Regions from separate parts of the Ancylobacter sp. 3268 genome, predicted to be linked through region 3. Evidence: predicted binding sites of a transcription regulator. Region 3 holds the regulator's gene; each other region holds the start of a gene.
The links. Region 3 encodes LexA, which represses DNA repair genes until DNA is damaged. Its sites were predicted from a motif close to TGTTCNNNNTGTGTTCNG; they were not measured.
Positions count from the first base shown of each region.

Region 1: a site for LexA is predicted at 1,755-1,772, ahead of J2X65_RS09830 (YifB family Mg chelatase-like AAA ATPase). Genes of this name have one in related genera too.
Region 2: a site for LexA is predicted at 3,264-3,281, ahead of J2X65_RS19550 (PA0069 family radical SAM protein). Genes of this name have one in related genera too.

Region 1 is NZ_JAVDUX010000005.1:349,387-355,272, reverse strand. Features, by position in the region: gene J2X65_RS09840 (NADH-quinone oxidoreductase subunit NuoF) at 1-1,137, opposite strand, end outside; gene J2X65_RS09835 (formate dehydrogenase subunit gamma) at 1,134-1,607, opposite strand; gene J2X65_RS09830 (YifB family Mg chelatase-like AAA ATPase) at 1,855-3,387, shown strand; gene J2X65_RS09825 (alpha/beta hydrolase) at 3,826-4,671, shown strand; gene J2X65_RS09820 (ABC transporter substrate-binding protein) at 4,784-5,886, shown strand, end outside.
Region 2 is NZ_JAVDUX010000014.1:137,884-143,769, reverse strand. Features, by position in the region: gene J2X65_RS19575 (ring-cleaving dioxygenase) at 1-21, shown strand, start outside; gene J2X65_RS19570 (alpha/beta hydrolase) at 92-742, shown strand; gene J2X65_RS19565 (neutral zinc metallopeptidase) at 933-1,829, shown strand; gene moaB (molybdenum cofactor biosynthesis protein B) at 1,935-2,498, shown strand; gene J2X65_RS19555 (glycosyl transferase) at 2,526-3,116, opposite strand; gene J2X65_RS19550 (PA0069 family radical SAM protein) at 3,304-4,581, shown strand; gene J2X65_RS19545 (VOC family protein) at 4,954-5,478, shown strand.
Region 3 is NZ_JAVDUX010000010.1:43,721-49,606, forward strand. Features, by position in the region: gene J2X65_RS15000 (GntR family transcriptional regulator) at 1-491, shown strand, start outside; gene atzF (allophanate hydrolase) at 506-2,335, opposite strand; gene lexA (transcriptional repressor LexA) at 2,537-3,259, shown strand; gene J2X65_RS15015 (ComEC/Rec2 family competence protein) at 3,474-5,825, opposite strand.

The sequences.
Region 1 (5,886 bases), on a different contig from region 3:
GCCGGACGCCGTGCCGCCGCCGATATCGTTGATCAGCTCGCCGAGGGTGATGCCGAAGGCGGTCTCGAACAGGCCGCCGAACTTCACATTGCCGGCGATCTGCACCGGCATGGTGCCGCGCGAGCGTCCCATGCCGAAATCGGCGTATTTCTGCGCGCCGTCGGCCAGGATATGCGGCACCGCCACCAGCGACAGCACGTTGTTGATCACGGTCGGCTTCTGGAACAGGCCCTTATGCGCCGGCAGCGGCGGCTTGGCGCGCACCGTGCCGCGGCCGCCCTCGAGGCTGTCGAGCAGCGCGGTCTCCTCGCCGCAGACATAGGCGCCGGCGCCCATGCGCACTTCCATGTCGAAGCTGTGCGGCGAGCCGGCAATGTTGACGCCGAGCATGCCGTGGGCGCGCGCCGCCTCGATCGCCTTCTCCATCGCCCAGATGGCGTGCGGATATTCCGAGCGGGTATAGACGTATCCCTTGGTGGCGCCCACCGCGATGCCGGCAATGGTCATGCCCTCGATCAGCTGGAAAGGGTCGCCTTCCATGATCATGCGGTCGGCGAAGGTGCCCGAGTCGCCTTCGTCGGCGTTGCAGACGATGTATTTGCGGTCGTCCTTGGCGTCGGCCACGGTCTTCCACTTGATGGCGGTGGGGAAGCCGGCGCCGCCGCGGCCGCGCAGGCCGGATTTCTTGACTTCCTCGATGATCTCCGCCGGGCCGAGCGCCAGCGCGCGCTCGAGACCCTTGTAACCGCCATGGGCGACGTAGTCGGCATAGGAGGCCGGGTCGATGATGCCGCAGCGGGCGAAGGTGAGCCGGGTCTGCTTCGCCAGGAAGGGGTGTTCCTCCGGCTTGCCGATGCGCAGCGCATGCGTGGCCCCCGTGAGGAAGCCGGCCGCGAACAGCGCCTCGACGTCGCCTTCCTCCACCGGGCCATAGGCGATGCGGCCTTCCGGGGTCGCCACTTCGACCAGCGGCTCCAGCCACAGCATGCCGCGCGAGCCGGTGCGGATGATCTCGACCGGCTGACTGCGGGCGAGGGCCGCGGCCTCGATGGCCTGGACCACCTCGTCGGCGCCGCAGGCGATGGCGCAGGCGTCCTTGGGAACGTAGATGCGGATGCTTACGGGATTCGTGCTCACGACTGCGCCTCCGAGATCAGCGCGTCGAGGCGACGCTCGTTGAGACGGGCGACGATGCGGCCGTCGAGCATGGCGGAAGGCGCGGTGGCGCACAGGCCGAGGCAGTAGATCGGCTCGACGGTGACGCGGCCATCGGCGGTGGTCTCGCCGAGCTTGCAGCCAAGCTTGTGCTCGGCATGGGCGGCCAGCGCATCGCCGCCGGCGGCCTGGCAGGCCTCGGCGCGGCACAGCTTCAGCACGTGCTGGCCGGCGGGCTCGTGCCGGAAATCATGATAGAAGGTCACCACGCCGTGGACTTCGGCGCGCGAGACATTCAGGCGTTCGGCAAGCATCGGCACCACCGCATCCGGCACATAGCCGAACGTTTCCTGCACCGCGTGGAGCATCGGCATGAGCGGGCCCTCGAGATGAGCGAACTCGCCGATCACGGCCTGCGCCCGCTCTTCGCTCCATGGCTCGTAATGCGGCATCTTCTCCCGGACCTTCTTTTAAAGTTTTCCAATGGAGAACATCGGCCCTGACTTGACGGAAATCAATTCCGGCGTTCCGTCTCTTGATAGAAAGGTTCTATCGAACGCGCACGGCACCGGTCCGGCAGCGAGCGAATTCGCCTTTTCCGTTCCCTTAATGTTCTTGACGCGGGGTTTTCGCCCTTTAGAGTTGAGGTTTCGGGGCGGGATGGCGCGGCGCGGCGCGCGAAGACGTGATCGGGGGACCATGGTCCAGCGGGTGGCAACGGTGGCGTTCGAGGGCATCGAGGCGCGCCCGGTCGACGTGCAGGTCCAGGTCAGCCCCGGCCTGCCGGCGTTCAATCTGGTCGGCCTCGCCGACAAGGCGGTGACCGAGGCGAAGGAGCGGGTGCGCGCGGCGCTCATCGCCTCCGGGCTTGCCCTGCCGCCCAAGCGCATCACCGTCAATCTCGCCCCCGCCGATCTGCCCAAGGAGGGCAGCCATTACGATCTGCCGATCGCGCTCGGCCTGATGGCGGCGATCGGGGCGGTTCCCGCCGAGGCGCTGGAAGGCTTCACCGTGGTCGGCGAGCTGGCGCTCGACGGCCGCATCGCCGCGGTGGCCGGGGTGCTGCCGGCGGCGATCGGCGCCAATGCCCGCGGCCACGGCCTCATCTGCCCGGCGGAATGCGGCCAAGAGGCCGCCTGGGCCAGCCCGGACATGCCGGTGCTGGCGCCCTCCTCGCTCATCCAGCTGGCCGGCCATCTCGCCGGCCGGCAGCGGCTGACCCGGCCGGAGCCGCGGCTGGACGCCGCCGGTGCCGCGCTGCCGGACCTCTCGGACGTGCGCGGACAGGAGACAGCCCGGCGGGCATTGGAAGTGGCCGCCGCCGGCAGCCACAACCTTTTGTTCTGCGGCCCGCCCGGCGCCGGCAAGTCGATGCTGGCGCAGCGCCTGCCCTCGATCCTGCCGCCGCTGTCGCCTGTGGAGCTGCTGGAGGTCTCGATGATCGCCTCGGTGGCCGGCACGCTGCAATCGGGCGCGCTCACCGACCGGCGGCCGTTCCGCGCGCCGCACCATTCCGCCTCGATGGCGGCGATGGTCGGCGGCGGCAACCGCGCCCGGCCCGGCGAGGTGTCGCTCGCGCATAATGGCGTGCTGTTCCTCGATGAGCTGCCGGAGTTCCAGCCCTCGGTGCTCGACGCGCTGCGCCAGCCTTTGGAGACCGGCGACGCCTTCATCGCCCGCGCCAACCACCGCGTCACCTATCCGGCCCGGTTCCAGCTGGTGGCGGCGATGAACCCCTGCCGCTGCGGCCGGGCCGGCGAGCCCGGCTTCACCTGCCGACGCGGGCCGCGCTGCGCGGCGGACTATCAGGCGCGGCTGTCGGGCCCCTTCCTCGACCGCATCGATTTGCATCTCGACGTGCCGGCGGTATCGGCGGTGGATCTGGTGCGCTCGGCGCCGACCGAATCGAGCGTCAGCGTCGCCCGGCGGGTGGCGGCGGCGCGGGCGGCGCAGGCCGAGCGTTTCGCCGCCCTCGGCCGGCCGGACCTCGCCACCAACGCCCAGGCCTCCGGCCCGATATTGGAGGAGATCGCCTCGCCCGACAGCCACGGCGCCGCGCTGCTCACCGATGCGGCGCGCATCATGCGGCTGTCGGCGCGCGGCTATCACCGCGTGCTGAGGGTGGCGCGTACCCTCGCCGATCTTTCCGGGGCCGAAACGGTTGGACGTGCCCATATCGCCGAAGCCCTGGCCTATCGCGTCGGCGCCGACCGGACCACCGCCGCCGCATAGCCCCGCAAGCGCCGCCGGCAACAAAGGCGTCGGGGATCGACCGTGCCGCAGGCAGGCCTGCCAAGGTCCAGCAATCGGCCGCGGGCCGTGTCGGGCATGGCGTCGGGGTCCGGTTTCCGGTTCCAAACCATCTATGCCCGGTGCCTGCACGCAATGGCGCCGACGCCCCCGATCGGCAGCGGGGCGCGGTCGGTGCCTCAACGAGCCAACGCTTTCCCTGCCGCCGGGCTTTGCGATCCGGCGCTCGGTGGCTCACCGTCGAGATCGAGACCCGCCAGTCGATTTGAACGAAACCGTGGAGCCTTTTATGCAGGGGCGTCCGCAAATCTCGCCCGCGATACCCGTCTGGCCGAACCGGCCGCCGCCTCTCGCCCTGGCGGCGATCCTGGGGGCTCTGCGGGCATCGCTCCCGTGTCGCCTCGTCCGAAGGATGTGTCCATGACCCTGCCGGCCGCCGCCATCGATGACTACAGCGAACGCCAGTACAATCTGGCGCTCACCGTGCCGGACATGAAGGCGATCACCGGCAGGTGGCAGGAACGCGCCGAAGCCGCGCGCCGGCACCATCCGCCGCTGGCCGACCTCGCCTATGACGCGCATCCGCGCGAACGGCTCGACCTGTTCCGCGCCACCGCGCCGCGCGGCACCCTCGTCTTTATCCATGGCGGCTTCTGGCGGGCGCGGTCGAAGGATGAATTTTCCTGGATCGCCGCGCCCTTCCTCGCCGTCGGCTATTCGGTGGCGCTGCCCAGCTACCCGCTGTGCCCGCAGGCCGCCTTTTCCGCCATCGCCCCCGCCGTGCGGACCGCCTTCGCCCATCTCTACCGCGAGGTGCTGACGCCGGCCGAACGCGCCCGCATCGTGGTGGCCGGCCATTCGGCCGGCGGCTATCTCGCCGCCGACCTGGCGACCGTCGACTGGACCGCGCACGGCCTGCCGGCGGCCCCCTTCCAGGGCGTGCTGCCGATTTCCGGCGTGTTCGATCTGCGGCCGCTCATCGCCACCAGCATCAATGCCGACCTCCGCCTCGACGACGCCGAGGCCGCCCGCCTCAGCCTCGACCGCGCCCCCCGCCGGGTGCCGGCCCGCGTCGTGCTGGCGGTCGGCGGCGAGGAAACCGAGGGTTTCCGCCGGCAGACCGATCGGATGGCCGCCAACTGGCCGGACCGTCCACCGCATCGAATCGCCGGGGCCAACCATTTCGACATCCTGCATGGTCTCGCCACCCCGGGCGCGGCGCTGCACGAGGCGGCGCGCAACCTGTTCGCCGGCGACACCGCCTGACGCGGAACCGTCTCGCCGATCACCGTTTTGGGGATTGTTGCGCTCGCCTCCGTCGTGCCAGAAAGCGGGAGGGATGACTTTGGGTGAACCGGGAGACCTCGACGTGAAGCGGATGATCGGCGCTGCAGCGCTTGCCACCATTCTGGCCCTGCCGGCCGCCACCGCCGGCGCCGAAGATCTGAAAATCGGTTTGATTTCAACGCTTTCCGGTCCCTCGGCCGCCCTCGGCCAGCATCTGCGCGACGGCTTCCTGCTGGCGGTGAAGCAGCGCGGCGGCGCGCTCGGCGGCGAGACCGCCGAAATCATCGTGGTCGATGACGAGCTGAAGCCTGACGTCGCCGTCACCAAGGCCAAGACCTTGGTCGAGCGCGACAAGGTCGATTTCGTGGTCGGCGTGGTGTTCTCGAATGTGATGAACGCCGTCGCCAAGCCGCTGACCGAATCCAAGACGTTCGTCATCAGCGCCAATGCCGGCCCGTCCACCCTCGCCGGCGAAGGTTGCAGCCCGTATTTCTTCTCTGCGTCCTACCAGAACGACCAGAATCACGAAGTATTGGGCAAATACGCACAGGACAAGGGCTATAAGAAGCTGGTGCTGATGGCGCCCAACTATCAGGCCGGCAAGGATTCGCTCGCCGGTTTCAAGCGGCACTACAAGGGCGAGGTCGTCGAGGAGATCTATACCCAGCTCGGCCAGCTCGACTTCTCCGCCGAGCTCGCCCGCATCGCCGCCGCCGAGCCGGATGCGGTGTTCACCTTCATGCCGGGCGGCATGGGCGTGAACCTCGTCAAGCAATACCGCCAGGCCGGTCTCGCCGACAACGTCCCGTTCCTCTCCGCCTTCACCGTCGACGAGACGACGCTGCCAGCGACGCAGGGTGCCGCGCTCGGCCTTTATTCCGGTGCCGCCTGGGCCCCCGATCTCGATACTCCCGAGAACAAGGCGTTCGTCGCTGCTTTCGAGAAGGAATATGGTTATGTGCCCGCACTTTATGCGGCACAAGCCTATGACGCGGCGCTCATGATCGATGCGGCGGTGAAGCAGCTCGGCGGCAAGCTCGACGACAAGGAAGCCGTGCGGGCGGCCCTGAAGAAGGCCGACTTCAAGTCGGTACGCGGTGCGTTTTCCTTCAATACCAACCAGTTTCCGATCCAGGACTTCTATCTCGTCAAGGTGGCCAAGCGTCCGGATGGCAAGTTCCAGACCGAGACCGT
Region 2 (5,886 bases), on a different contig from region 3:
GTGCTGCCGGACGTCGCCTGACGCATCCTTCCGCCCTGCCTCCTCGCCGGAGGCGGGGCGGCCTTTCCCGATCACATGACAGGAGGCCGACATGACCGCTGCCACTCGTTTGGCCGCGCCCGCCCCGAGCTTTGTCCACCGCTATGTGCCGGCCGCCGTGCCCGGCCGGCCGCCGGTGCTGCTGCTGCACGGCACCGGCGGCAATGAGGAGGACCTGCTCGGCCTCGGCGAGCGCGTGGCGCCGGGTTCGGCGCTGATCTCGCCGCGCGGCAAGGTGGCGGAGGGCGGCGCGAACCGCTTCTTCCGCCGCTTCGCCGAGGGGGTGTTCGACGAAGACGATCTCATCGCGCGCACCCACGAGCTTGCCGATTTCGTCGCGGCGATCCGCGCGCGGGAAGGAGTTCCGGCGCCGGTGGCGCTGGGCTTCTCAAACGGCGCCAACATCGCCGCGGCGATGCTGCTGCTGCGCCCGGAAGTGCTGGCCGGCGCGGTATTGCTGCGGGCGATGGCACCGTTCCGCAACCCGCCGCAGGCGGCGATCTCCGGCACGCCGGTATTGCTGCTCTCCGGCGACATGGACCCGATCGTGCCGGCGGAGAACGCCGCCCGCCTCGCGGCGACGCTGACGGGCGCCGGCGCCGAGGTGACGCATCAGGTGCTGCCGACCGGCCACGGCCTGTCCTCGCCGGACCTCAGCCTGACGCACCGGTTCCTTGCCGGCCTCGGCACGCCGGTCGGGTGAGTCCGGCCTTCCCGCCTCCCGCGGGCGGGGCCGGCTGTCGCCATGCATGAACAGGACCGCCGCGGCACCATGGAACCGGCGGCGGTCCTGCGCATTGCCGGACAGGTGCGGCTGGATCGGCGCCGCTCCCCCTACTATGGTCCGGCTTCGGATCGTGACGGCCGGCGGGTGACAGGTTCAGGAGGCGACCATGCGGTGGGAAGATTTCCGGCGCAGCGACAATGTCGAGGACCGGCGAGGCCAGGGCGGCGGTTTCGGCGGCGGCCGCTTGCCCGGCGGGCGCGGCGGGCTCGGCATTGGCGGGCTGATCATCGTCGGCCTCATCGCCTGGGCCACCGGCATCAACCCCGCGGTGCTGATCGGCGGCGCCGAGATCCTGATGGGCGGCGGCAACGGCCAGTCCCAGCAGCAACAGACGCAGAGCGCGCCGCGCCGCGCGCCGGACGACCAGCTCGGCCAGTTCGCGAGCGCCGTGCTCGCCCAGACCGAGGACGTCTGGACCGAGATCTTCAAACAGCAGGGCAAGACCTATCGCGACCCCGGCATGGTGCTGTTTTCCGGCGTCACCCGCTCGGCCTGCGGCACGGCGCAGTCGGCGATGGGGCCGTTCTATTGCCCCAACGACCAGAAGGTCTATCTCGACCTTTCCTTCTTCCAGGAGATGAAGACCCGCTTCCGCGCCTCCGGCGACTTCGCCGCCGCCTATGTCATCGCCCACGAGGTCGGCCACCATGTCGAGAACCAGATCGGCCTGCTCGCCAAGGTGCAGGAGCGCCAGCGCCAGGCGTCGCGCGCCGAGGCCAACCAGCTTTCCGTGCGCGTCGAGCTGATGGCCGACTGCCTCGCCGGGGTGTGGGCCAATCATGCCGACCAGCGCTTCAAGATCCTCGAGGACGGCGATATCGAGGAGGCGCTGAATGCCGCCTCGGCGATCGGCGACGATCGTCTGCAGAAGCAGTCGCAGGGCTATGCGGTGCCGGACAGCTTCACCCACGGCACCTCGGCGCAGCGGGTGAGCTGGTTCAAGCGCGGGTTGCAATCGGGCTCGCTGCAGCAGTGCAACACCTTCGGCAGCGGCAATATATGAGGACTAGGCGGCGGAGCCGCCGCTCGGCCGGCGCCCGCCGGGGTCTCGCAACACGCCGGCGGCGACCACATATGCGGCTTCCGCACGTTTTCGAGGCCGTTGCCCATGTCGCTTCCGCAGACCCCCGCCGCCGAGCGTCCCTTCGTGCCGCTGGCCATCGCGGTGCTGACCGTCTCCGACACCCGCACCCGCGCCGATGACCGCTCCGGCGATACGCTGGCGGCGCGCATCGAGGCCGCCGGCCACCGCCTCGCCGACCGCGCCATCGTGCCGGATGATGTCGAGGCGATCCGCGCCCGCGTCGGCGGCTGGATCGCCGATGCCGGCATCGACGTCGTCATCACCACCGGCGGCACCGGCTTCACCGGCCGCGACGTGACGCCGGAGGCGGTGGAGCCGCTATTCGAGAAGCGCATGGAGGGCTTCTCCACCGTGTTCCACATGGTGTCGTTCGCCAAGATCGGCACCTCGACGCTGCAGAGCCGGGCGACGGCGGGCGTGGCCAACGCCACCTACATCTTCTGCCTGCCCGGTTCGCCGGGGGCTTGCCGCGACGGCTGGGACGAGATCCTGGCCAAGCAGCTCGATATTCGCCACCGGCCGTGCAATTTCGTCGAGATACTGCCCCGGCTCGACGAGCACCTGAAGCGCGACAAGGCGAAAAGCTGAACGGCCGGCCGATGCGGGCCGGCGGGATCATGCCGCCGGCAGCAGCATGTGCGAGCGCAGCAGCACCATGCGGCCGCGGCCGATGCGCCCGACCAGCCGCTGCGGCGCCCGCTCGCCGCCCTCATGGCCGCCGAGCCGCTGATAGAGCCGCTGGTGGATCAGCAGCCCCTGTTCCGGCCGGGCGCGGCCGGTGGTGACCTGCCACAGGACGGTTGCCGTTTCCTTGAACCGGGTGCCGAGGCCGAAGCCATCGAGGGCGGGGCGGAAACTCGCGGCGCGTTTCTCGGCGCCGCCGGTGCGCTCCGCCTGGTCGATGAAGCTGCGGACCTCGCGCGTCCAGCCTTCCTGCAGCAGCCCGGCGGGTTCGAGGAACATCAGCCACGGCCCCCGCGCCGCCTGTGCCCCCAGCCGCAGCCGCTCGCCCCGATCGGACGGGCCGGCGAGATATTCGCAGCCGGCCGCATCGGCGACCTCGGCGATCTCGCCGGAAGATCCGGCCGCGCCGTCGACCAGCAGCACCTCGCGCACCAGCCCCGCCGCCGCGCCGGGAACCAGCGCCGCCAGAGTGGGTATTAGCAAATTGCCCGACTCGCGTGTCGGAATCACCACCGAGATCACGCGGCCCGTCCATCCCCGTCTTGCGCCGAACCTGCCGGCGACTGTCGCAAATCCCCGAGCGGCCTTGGCGGCAGCCCCCGCAAATCCTTGGGTTGCCTATAACACAAGGCTGGACAGGTGAAGCGGGATGCCAGGCGAATTCTGATATGTTCTTGATATGTTCTCATGGTTGCGCTAGCTTGGCGCCATGGAACGCCGCATCGCCCCCTCTGCCGATCCCGCTGCCGCCCTGCGGCCGCCGCCCGTCCGGCCCCCCGCCAAGCATCTCGGGCGGCTGGCGGAGGAGCGCCGCGCCCGTCGTGTGGCGGAAGAGGCGGCCGCGGCGCGCGATCCCGCCGCCGTCGCCGATCTCGATCTGCCGGCCGAGGGCGCAGGCGCCATCCCGGCGGTGGAGGCCGAGCGGCGGCGCGGCCGTGGCGCGCTCTCCAATGCCGCCGGCCGTTTCGAGCCGCATGCGCGCGAGGCTTTCGACGATGGCTGGCAGAGCCTCGATGATCTGCCCGTCTTCAAGACCACGGTGACGGTGGAACGCGCGCGCACCATCATCACCCGCAACGATTCTCCCGATGTCGGCTTCGATCGCTCGATCAATCCCTATCGCGGCTGCGAGCATGGCTGCGTCTATTGCTTCGCGCGGCCGACCCACGCCTATCAGGGCTATTCCGCCGGTCTCGATTTCGAGACAAAGCTGTTCGCCAAGCCGGATGCGCCGGAACTGCTGGCCAAGGAATTGTCCAAGCCGGGCTATGAGCCGCGCACCATCGCGCTCGGCATCAACACCGACAGCTACCAGCCGATCGAGAAGGAATGGCGGCTGACGCGGCGCATTCTGGAGGTGCTGAGCGATTTCGGCCATCCGGTCGGCATCGTCACCAAATCGGCGCTGGTCCTGCGCGACCTCGACATTCTCGCGCCGATGGCCGAGCGGGGGCTGGTCAAGGTGGCACTTTCGATCACCTCGCTCGACCACAAGCTGGCGCGGGTGATGGAGCCGCGCGCGGCCACACCGCAGCGGCGCATCGAGGCGATCCGCCGGCTCTCCGAGGCGGGGGTGCCGACGGCGGTGCTGGTGGCGCCGGTGATTCCGGCGGTCAACGATGCCGAGATCGAGCGCATCCTTGACGCCGCCGTCGCCGCCGGGGCCGGGGAGGCCGGCTATGTGATGCTGCGCCTGCCGCTGGAAATCCGCGACCTGTTCAAGGAATGGCTGCTGGCGAATTTTCCCGATCGCTACCGCCACGTGCTGTCGCTGGTGAAGGAACTGCATGGCGGCAAGGAATATGACGCCGCCTTCGGCCAGCGCATGACCGGCTCCGGCCCCTATGCCTGGACGGTGGCGCGCCGCTTCGAGCTCGCCACCCAGCGCCTGGAATTGAACCGGCGCAGCGTGCGGCTCACCACGCGGCACTTCCGCCGCCGGCCGCAGAAGGGGGAGCAATTGTCGCTCTTCGGCGAGACGGGATGACGCCGCGCCTGCCGCGGCGAACGCAGTCGGTCGTCGCTGCCGCGGCGCGGCGGCCGGACCATGGCGCGACCACGGCGCGGACCACGTCGCGACCGGGCCGGACGGAGGATATCGGCCTTGCCGGGGCGGCGGCCGTCGCAACCTACCGGCAGGCCAGTCGCCGGAGCGGAAGGGCTGGCATGCTGCCATCGGCTGACATGGCGGGGCGCAGTCTTGCTTGGGATCGACGTTGCCCGGAGCGGTCTCGCTGCCGGTGGCGGACATGACAACTGGCATGACGACGATGCCGCCTTGCCGTCTTCTCCGCGCTGGAGGGGCGGAACAGCGGCAGGGTGGCAGATGGCGCGGCGGCGGAACGAAAGGGAGGGGAAGATGTCTATGGGTAGGATGGATCGGGCCGCGGCCGCGAGGCGCGGAGCGGTGGCGGAGGTCGAGGCGAGCCGGTCGCCGCTCTCCCTCTCATTGGTGACGCTGGGTGTTTCGGATCTCGCCGTGTCGGCGGCGTTCTATGCGGCGCTCGGCATGGTGCGGCGGGATCGCGCGACGACGGGGGTGGTCTTCTTCCAGGCGGATGGACGGCGACAGCCCGGCGCGGGAGGCGTGGTGCTGGCGTTGTATCCGCGCCACGAACTCGCCGCCGATGCCGGGGTGATCCCCGGCCGTCCCGGCAGCTTTGGCGGCATCGCGCTCGCCTGCAACCGGTCGAGCCGCGAGGAGGTCGACGCGACGCTGGCCCGCGCGATGGCGGCCGGCGGCCGGCCGCTGCGCCCGGCGCAGGAGACGTTCTGGGGCGGCTATTCCGGATATGTCGCCGATCCCGACGGCTATCCATGGGAGATCGCCCATAATCCCGGCTTCCCGCTCGACGCCGAAGGCCGGGTGATATTGCCGGACTGACGGCGCCGGCAGATCGACCGGTGCCGACCTGTCGGCACCCCCTTGTCCGAGGCTCCGTCCGGCCGGCCATGTCTGGGAGACGGGTTGGTGCTTCCGGCCGTCATCTCGATGGCCGCATCTGATGAGGGTGGCCGGCGGCGCAGCTGCCGCCGGATCGGCAGCGGACACGGATCGGCGTCCCTTGCGTGCCGATACGCTGCGGCCGGCACCGTCCCAACCCGTGACGTCGGCGTGGGGAGCGCGGCCGCTGCGGGCGATGGCGGCCGGCCTCGGCCGGTCGCGGTGCGATGTCGGCGCGGCGATGAGGTGGGCGAAGGAGATACGCCCCCCGTAGGGCATGGGAGCCTCCGTCGCCATGGTTTGGAGGGACCCTCGTGGCGGCAGGATCAACGCCGAACCGCGATACCG
Region 3 (5,886 bases):
TCGCCGCCTCCGGCCTGATCGATGCCCGCCCGCATCGCGGCGCCATCGTCGCCCGGCCGAGCTTCGAGCGGCTGCAGAACATGTTCGAGGTAATGGCGGAGCTGGAAGCGCTGTGCGCCGGGCTCTGCGCGCAGAACATCGCCCCCGCCGAGCGGCGGCGGCTGGAGATGCTGCATGCCGAGATGGGCGAGATGATGCGTCTCGGCGATTTCGCCGCCTATCGCGAGGCCAACGAGCAGTTCCACACCTCGATCTATGCCGGCGGCCACAACGACTATCTGGTGGAGCTGACGCTGGCGACGCGGCAGCGGCTCTCGCCGTTCCGCCGCGCCCAGTTCCGGGCGCTGGGACGTCTCGCGCTATCGCATCAGGAGCATGACCGCGTCGTCACCGCGATCCTGCGCGGCGACCGCGACGGCGCGGCCGCGGCGATGCGCGACCATATCTCCATCGTTCACGACGCATATGAGAAATACGCGCAACTGATCTGATAATACTGGGCTTTCTACTCCGCCGCCGGAATGCCGGCCGCCTGCCGCTGCCGCTGCTCCTCGGCGAGGAAGTCTCGCCAGCCGCCGAAGCCGGTGATGTCGCGCGCATCGCGCGCCGCCACCGCCTCCAGCGCGAAGCCCTTCACCCGGCTGCCGTCCTCAAGGAGGATGGTGGCGATGCCGAGCGGCGCCGGGATGGCGTCGACGAAGCGGGCGAAGGCCTCGGCCGGCAGCGCCCAGATCTCGCATTCGATCGACGCGCCGGTGCCGGCCTCGACGCGCAGCAGGCCGGGCCGGCGCACCCGTCCCTCGGGGAGCGCGTAGAACCGGTAGTCCTCGCTGGTGCGGGCGCGGCGCATGAACACGCCGCCCGCTTCCAGCAATTCGCCATTGAGCGGCAGGCCGGAAAGATGCGCGCCGAACAGCGCGATCTCGTGATAGCCGGCGCCGGCGCGCGGGGCGGCGGGCGGCAAGGGCGGCAGCTTCTCGCCGGTGGCGCCCATGGGCAGATCGGTCGAGGCATGGAAGGCGGAGGCCAGCGCGGCGAGGTGCGCATCCCGCCCGGCGCCCGCCAGCAGGGTGACGCCGACCGGCGCCCCGTCCGGCCGCAGGCCCGAGGGCACGGCGATGCCGCACATGTCGAGCAGATTGACGAAATTGGTGTAGACGCCGAGATGCGTATTGAGCCGCACCGGATCGGCCAGCATCTCCTCCACCGTGTAGACCGTCGGCATGGTCGGCACCATCAGCGCATCACAGCCGGCGAGGCTGACGCGGGTGCGCGCCGCAAGTTCGACGCGGCGGTAATGGCCGCGGAAGGTCTCGACCGCGGTGCGCCGGCGTCCCTCCTCGATGATGGTCCGGACCACCTCGTTGAACGCTTCCGGCTTCGCCTCGAGAAACGGACCGACCGCGGCATAGCGCTCGGCGACCCACGGCCCCTCATAGAGCAGCTTGGCGGTCTCGTGGAACGGCTCCATGGCGATCTCGACGAGGCGGGCGCCGAGCGAGGTCATGCGGGCGATGGCCTGGGCGAAGGCCGCCTCGGCCTGGCGATCGCCGAAGAACACCCGGTCCTCCGGCCGCGGCACGGCGATGCGCGGCGCCACCGGGAAGGCGCCCGGCGTGCCGAGCGGCAGCGGCCGCGAGAACGGATCGGCCTCGTCCGGCCCGGCCATGACCCGGAGCGCGGCGAAGGCGTCGTCGACGGTGAGGCCGAACACCGAAATGCAGTCGAGCGTGCGGCAGGCCGGCACCAGACCGCTCGTCGAGACCAGGCCGAGGCTCGGCTTGATGCCGACAATGTTGTTCAGCCCGGCGGGGATGCGCCCCGAACCGGCGGTATCGGTACCGAGCGCGAAGGCCACCAGCCCCGCCGCCACCGCCACGCCCGAGCCCGAGCTCGAGCCGCCCGGCACCAGATCGGCGCGCACGGCATTGCGCGGCGTGCCATAGGGCGAACGGGTGCCGTTCAAGCCGGTGGCGAACTGATCGAGATTGGTCTTGCCGATGACGATGGCGCCGGCCCGCCGCAGGCGCGCGACGGCGGTGGCATCGCGCGCGGCGACATAGGCGAAATCCGGACAGGCGCAGCTGGTTGGCAGCCCGGCGACGTCGATATTGTCCTTCACCGCGAACGGCACGCCATAGAGCGGCAGGCTCGACGGATCACGCCCCTCCAGCGCCGCCACCTGCTCGGCGAGCGCCTCGCGCCCGAACAGCGCGGTGAAGATCGACGGATCGGCATGCCGTTCGATCCGCTCCAGGCAGGCGGCGACGGTGCGCGATGGAGTCGAGCGGCCGGAGCGGTGCGCATGGAGAATGTCGGCGATCGTGGCAGGCAATGCGGATCTCCCAATCAAGCAAGAAGCCAAATCTGCGTATCACTTAGGCAATGACCGTGACATTGCATACATTAGCGGGAGCCCATCATCGCGTCGACCGCTTAGGGCTTTATTTACCGATTGTGGAACACAAAAAGAACGGATAGTGTTTGTTCGTGATTTGTTTCATTTTGGCTGCCCGCCGGGGATGGACCTGCGCTGATGCTCACCCGCAAGCAACACGAACTGCTCCGCTTCATCAATGAACGCCTGAAGGAGAGCGGCGTACCGCCCTCTTTCGAGGAGATGAAGGAAGCGCTCGACCTCCGGTCCAAATCCGGCATCCACCGGCTGATCACCGCGTTGGAGGAGCGCGGCTTCATCCGCCGGCTGCCAAATCGCGCGCGGGCGCTGGAAGTGATCCGCCTGCCCGAGACGGTGCAGGCGATGCCGAAGCCGGCGGCTTCCGCCCAGCCCCGCAACTTCGCACCGAGCGTGATCGAGGGCAGCCTCGGCCGCTCCCGCCCTGCCGCGCCGCCGCCGGGCGACGACGAGGCGATGCGGCCGATCCCGGTACCGGTCATGGGCCGCATCGCCGCCGGCTCGCCGATCTCCGCCATACAGTCGCCGAGCCAGACCATTTCCATGCCGGCGGAGATGCTCGGCGGCGGCGAGCATTTCGCGCTGGAGGTGCGCGGCGATTCGATGATCGAGGCCGGCATTCTCGATGGCGACCTGGCGCTGATCCGCCGCGGCGACACCGCCGAGACCGGTTCGATCGTGGTGGCGCTGATCGATGACGAGGAGGCGACGCTGAAGCGGCTGCGCCGCAAGGGAGCCTCCATCGCCCTGGAAGCGGCCAACCCGGCCTATGAAACCCGCATTTTCGGGCCGGACCGCGTGCGCATCCAGGGGCGGCTGGTCGGCTTGTTCCGCCGCTACTGAGCCTCACCGCCGGCGGACCAGCGTTTTGACGGGGCGAAGCTGCGCCGTGCCGGCGGCGGCGCAATGCTTCCGACACATCGATGGTCCTGAATCCCGGCGCGGGGACCGGGTGGCCGGTGACACCCCTGCGGATTTCGCGCTTGAGCGCTTTCGGTGAACCCGGTTCACCGGGAAGGCTCCTGCTCTTTGTTTCGGCGCCGTTCTTTTCGCAGAATCACGGCGCAGTCTTGCGGAAATAGCTCGAGGATCCCGGGAGCCAGGGGCGCGCGCCATCCGGCGGGCGGGCATCGATGCGGCGCCAGCCGCCGTCCGGCTCGAGCAGGAAAGCGGTCCCGGCCCCCTCGCCCGCCCGGTCGAGTTGCACCACCTCGGCGGCGCAATCCGCCGGCGCCGTAAAGCGTGTCAGCACCAGCGCGGCGCGGCGGCAGTCATCCGCCAGCGCGGCGCGGTCGAGCGGATAGGCGACGAGCCGCCCGTCGCGTGCCGGCAGGACGCAGCCAAGTGCATCGCATCGGCCGGTCGGCGCTCCCGGCGCCGCCGATCTTGCCGGCGACTGCGCCGCATCTACCGCCGGGGCGGCGTGCCCCGGCGATGAGGCGGGCGCCGCTCCCGCCCCCTTGCCGCGCAACCCTTCGGCCGAGAGCCACTGCTCGGCGGAAAACCGCTCGGCAAGGCCCTTGCGGCGATCGCCCATCAGCGCGAGCTGCCCGTCCGGCCCGCGCACGGCCACGGTCCGCGCCTGCGCGTCGATCAACACGTCGGGAGGGCGGGCGGCGGCGAGCGGCCAGATGGCCGCCGCCGCAAAGACCACCGCCACCAAAGCGAGCCGGGTGCGCAGCAGGCAGGCGGCGAGAAAGGCGAAGGTGATCAGCGCCAGGCTGGCGAGCGGCATGGCCCGCACGCCGCCATCGGCGCCGGGCAGCGCCGCCACGTCGCGGGCGATGGCGTTCATGGCATCGATGCCCCAGCCCATCACCCGGAACGCCGGCGCCTCCCAGCCGAAGGGCATGGCGAGCGTGCCCATCAGCCCGGCCGGCATGATGACGAAGCTGACCAGCGGCGTCGCCGCAAGATTGGCGACAAGGCTGAGGGGCGCCAGGCGCTGGAAGTGATAGGCGGCATAGGGCGCGGTGGCGAGGCCCGCCGCCAGCGAGGTGAGCGCCAGCGCCGCCAGCCAGCGCGCCGGGCCGGATGCATACCACGGCACCCGGCCGGCGCCGGCGGCGATAAGGCGACGGCCGCCGCGCTCATAGGCAACGACGAGTGCCAGCGTAGCGGCGAAGGACATCTGCGCGCCGGGATCGAGGATCGCCCAGGGCGCGAGCGTCAGCACGATCAGCGCCGCCAGCGCCAGTGTGTGCAGGGTGAGCGCCGGCCGTCCGAGCATCACGCCGCACAGCACCAGCAGCGTCATCACATAGGAGCGCTGCGTCGCCACCTCGGCGCCTGACAGCAGCAGATAGTAGGTGGCGGCGGCCAGCGCCGGAACCGCCGCCCAGGCCTTGATCGGCCGGCGCAGCGCCAGCCCCGGCCACAATGCCAGCAAGGCGCGGGCGAGGAAGAACACCGTCGTCGCCACCAGCGCCATATGCAGGCCGGAGATCGAAAGAATGTGCGACAGGCCGGAAATGCGCATCGCCTCCTCCAGCGGCTCGGGCACCTGGCCGCGAATGCCGGTGACCAGCGCCACCGCCACCCCGCCCGCCTCTCCCGGCAGCACCGCGCGAATGCGCGCCGCGATCGCCTGCCGGCTCGCCTCCAGCCAAGTGGCAAAGGCAAGCCGCAGATCCGGCGCGGCCGGTGCCGGCGTCTCCCGCCATTTGCCGACCGCATAGCCGGTGGCGCCGATGCCCTCGAACCAGACGGCGCGGCCGAAATCGAACCCACCGGGATAGGCCGGCCCGGGCGGCGCGGCGAGATCGGCCCGCACGCTCACATGCGCCCCGACCGGCGGCGGGCTGGAGGAGGCCAGCGCGATGCGCACCCGCTGCGGCGCCACCTCGGGCGGGCGGTCGAAGCCGGTCACCTTCAGCACGATGCGGCTGCCGCGCGGCCGCAGTTCGGCCTGCTCGACGCTTCCGCTCACCGCGACGCCGGCGAGTGGCGCCGCCAGCACCGGATGGGCGATGCGCTGCACCTGCAGGCTGGCGACGCCGAAGCCGGCGGCGAGCGTCGCCGCCAGCGCCAGCGCATAGAAAGCGAAGGGCCGCGCCCGCGCCGCCAAAGCGAGCCCCAGAAAGACGGCGAACGCCACCGGCCCGGCATAGGGCGAAGGTTCGGTCGCGGCGCCGAGATAGAGCGCGATGCCGATGGCGAAGCCGACGGGGACGAACAGCGAGGCGCGCCGGTCCTCGACCTCCTGCGCCAGCATCGCCCCCAAAGCGGCGGCGAGCCGGGCCGGCAGCGGATAGGGGTTGCGGCCCGCGCGGGAGAACGAGGCGTCGGCGAAAGGCGTGCGGCCGGAGACGGCGTCGCGCGGCACGGCCGCGGCCGTCGCCGGCGAGGCGATCGCCCGCGCCCCGGCGTCCGCGCGCGACTTTGCGTCCGCTCCGCCCCTGCCCGCCATGCCCCCGCATTTCCCCCGCGCCGGCGGCCGGCGGCCGCACGGCGGCTTTTCCCCGCTCGCG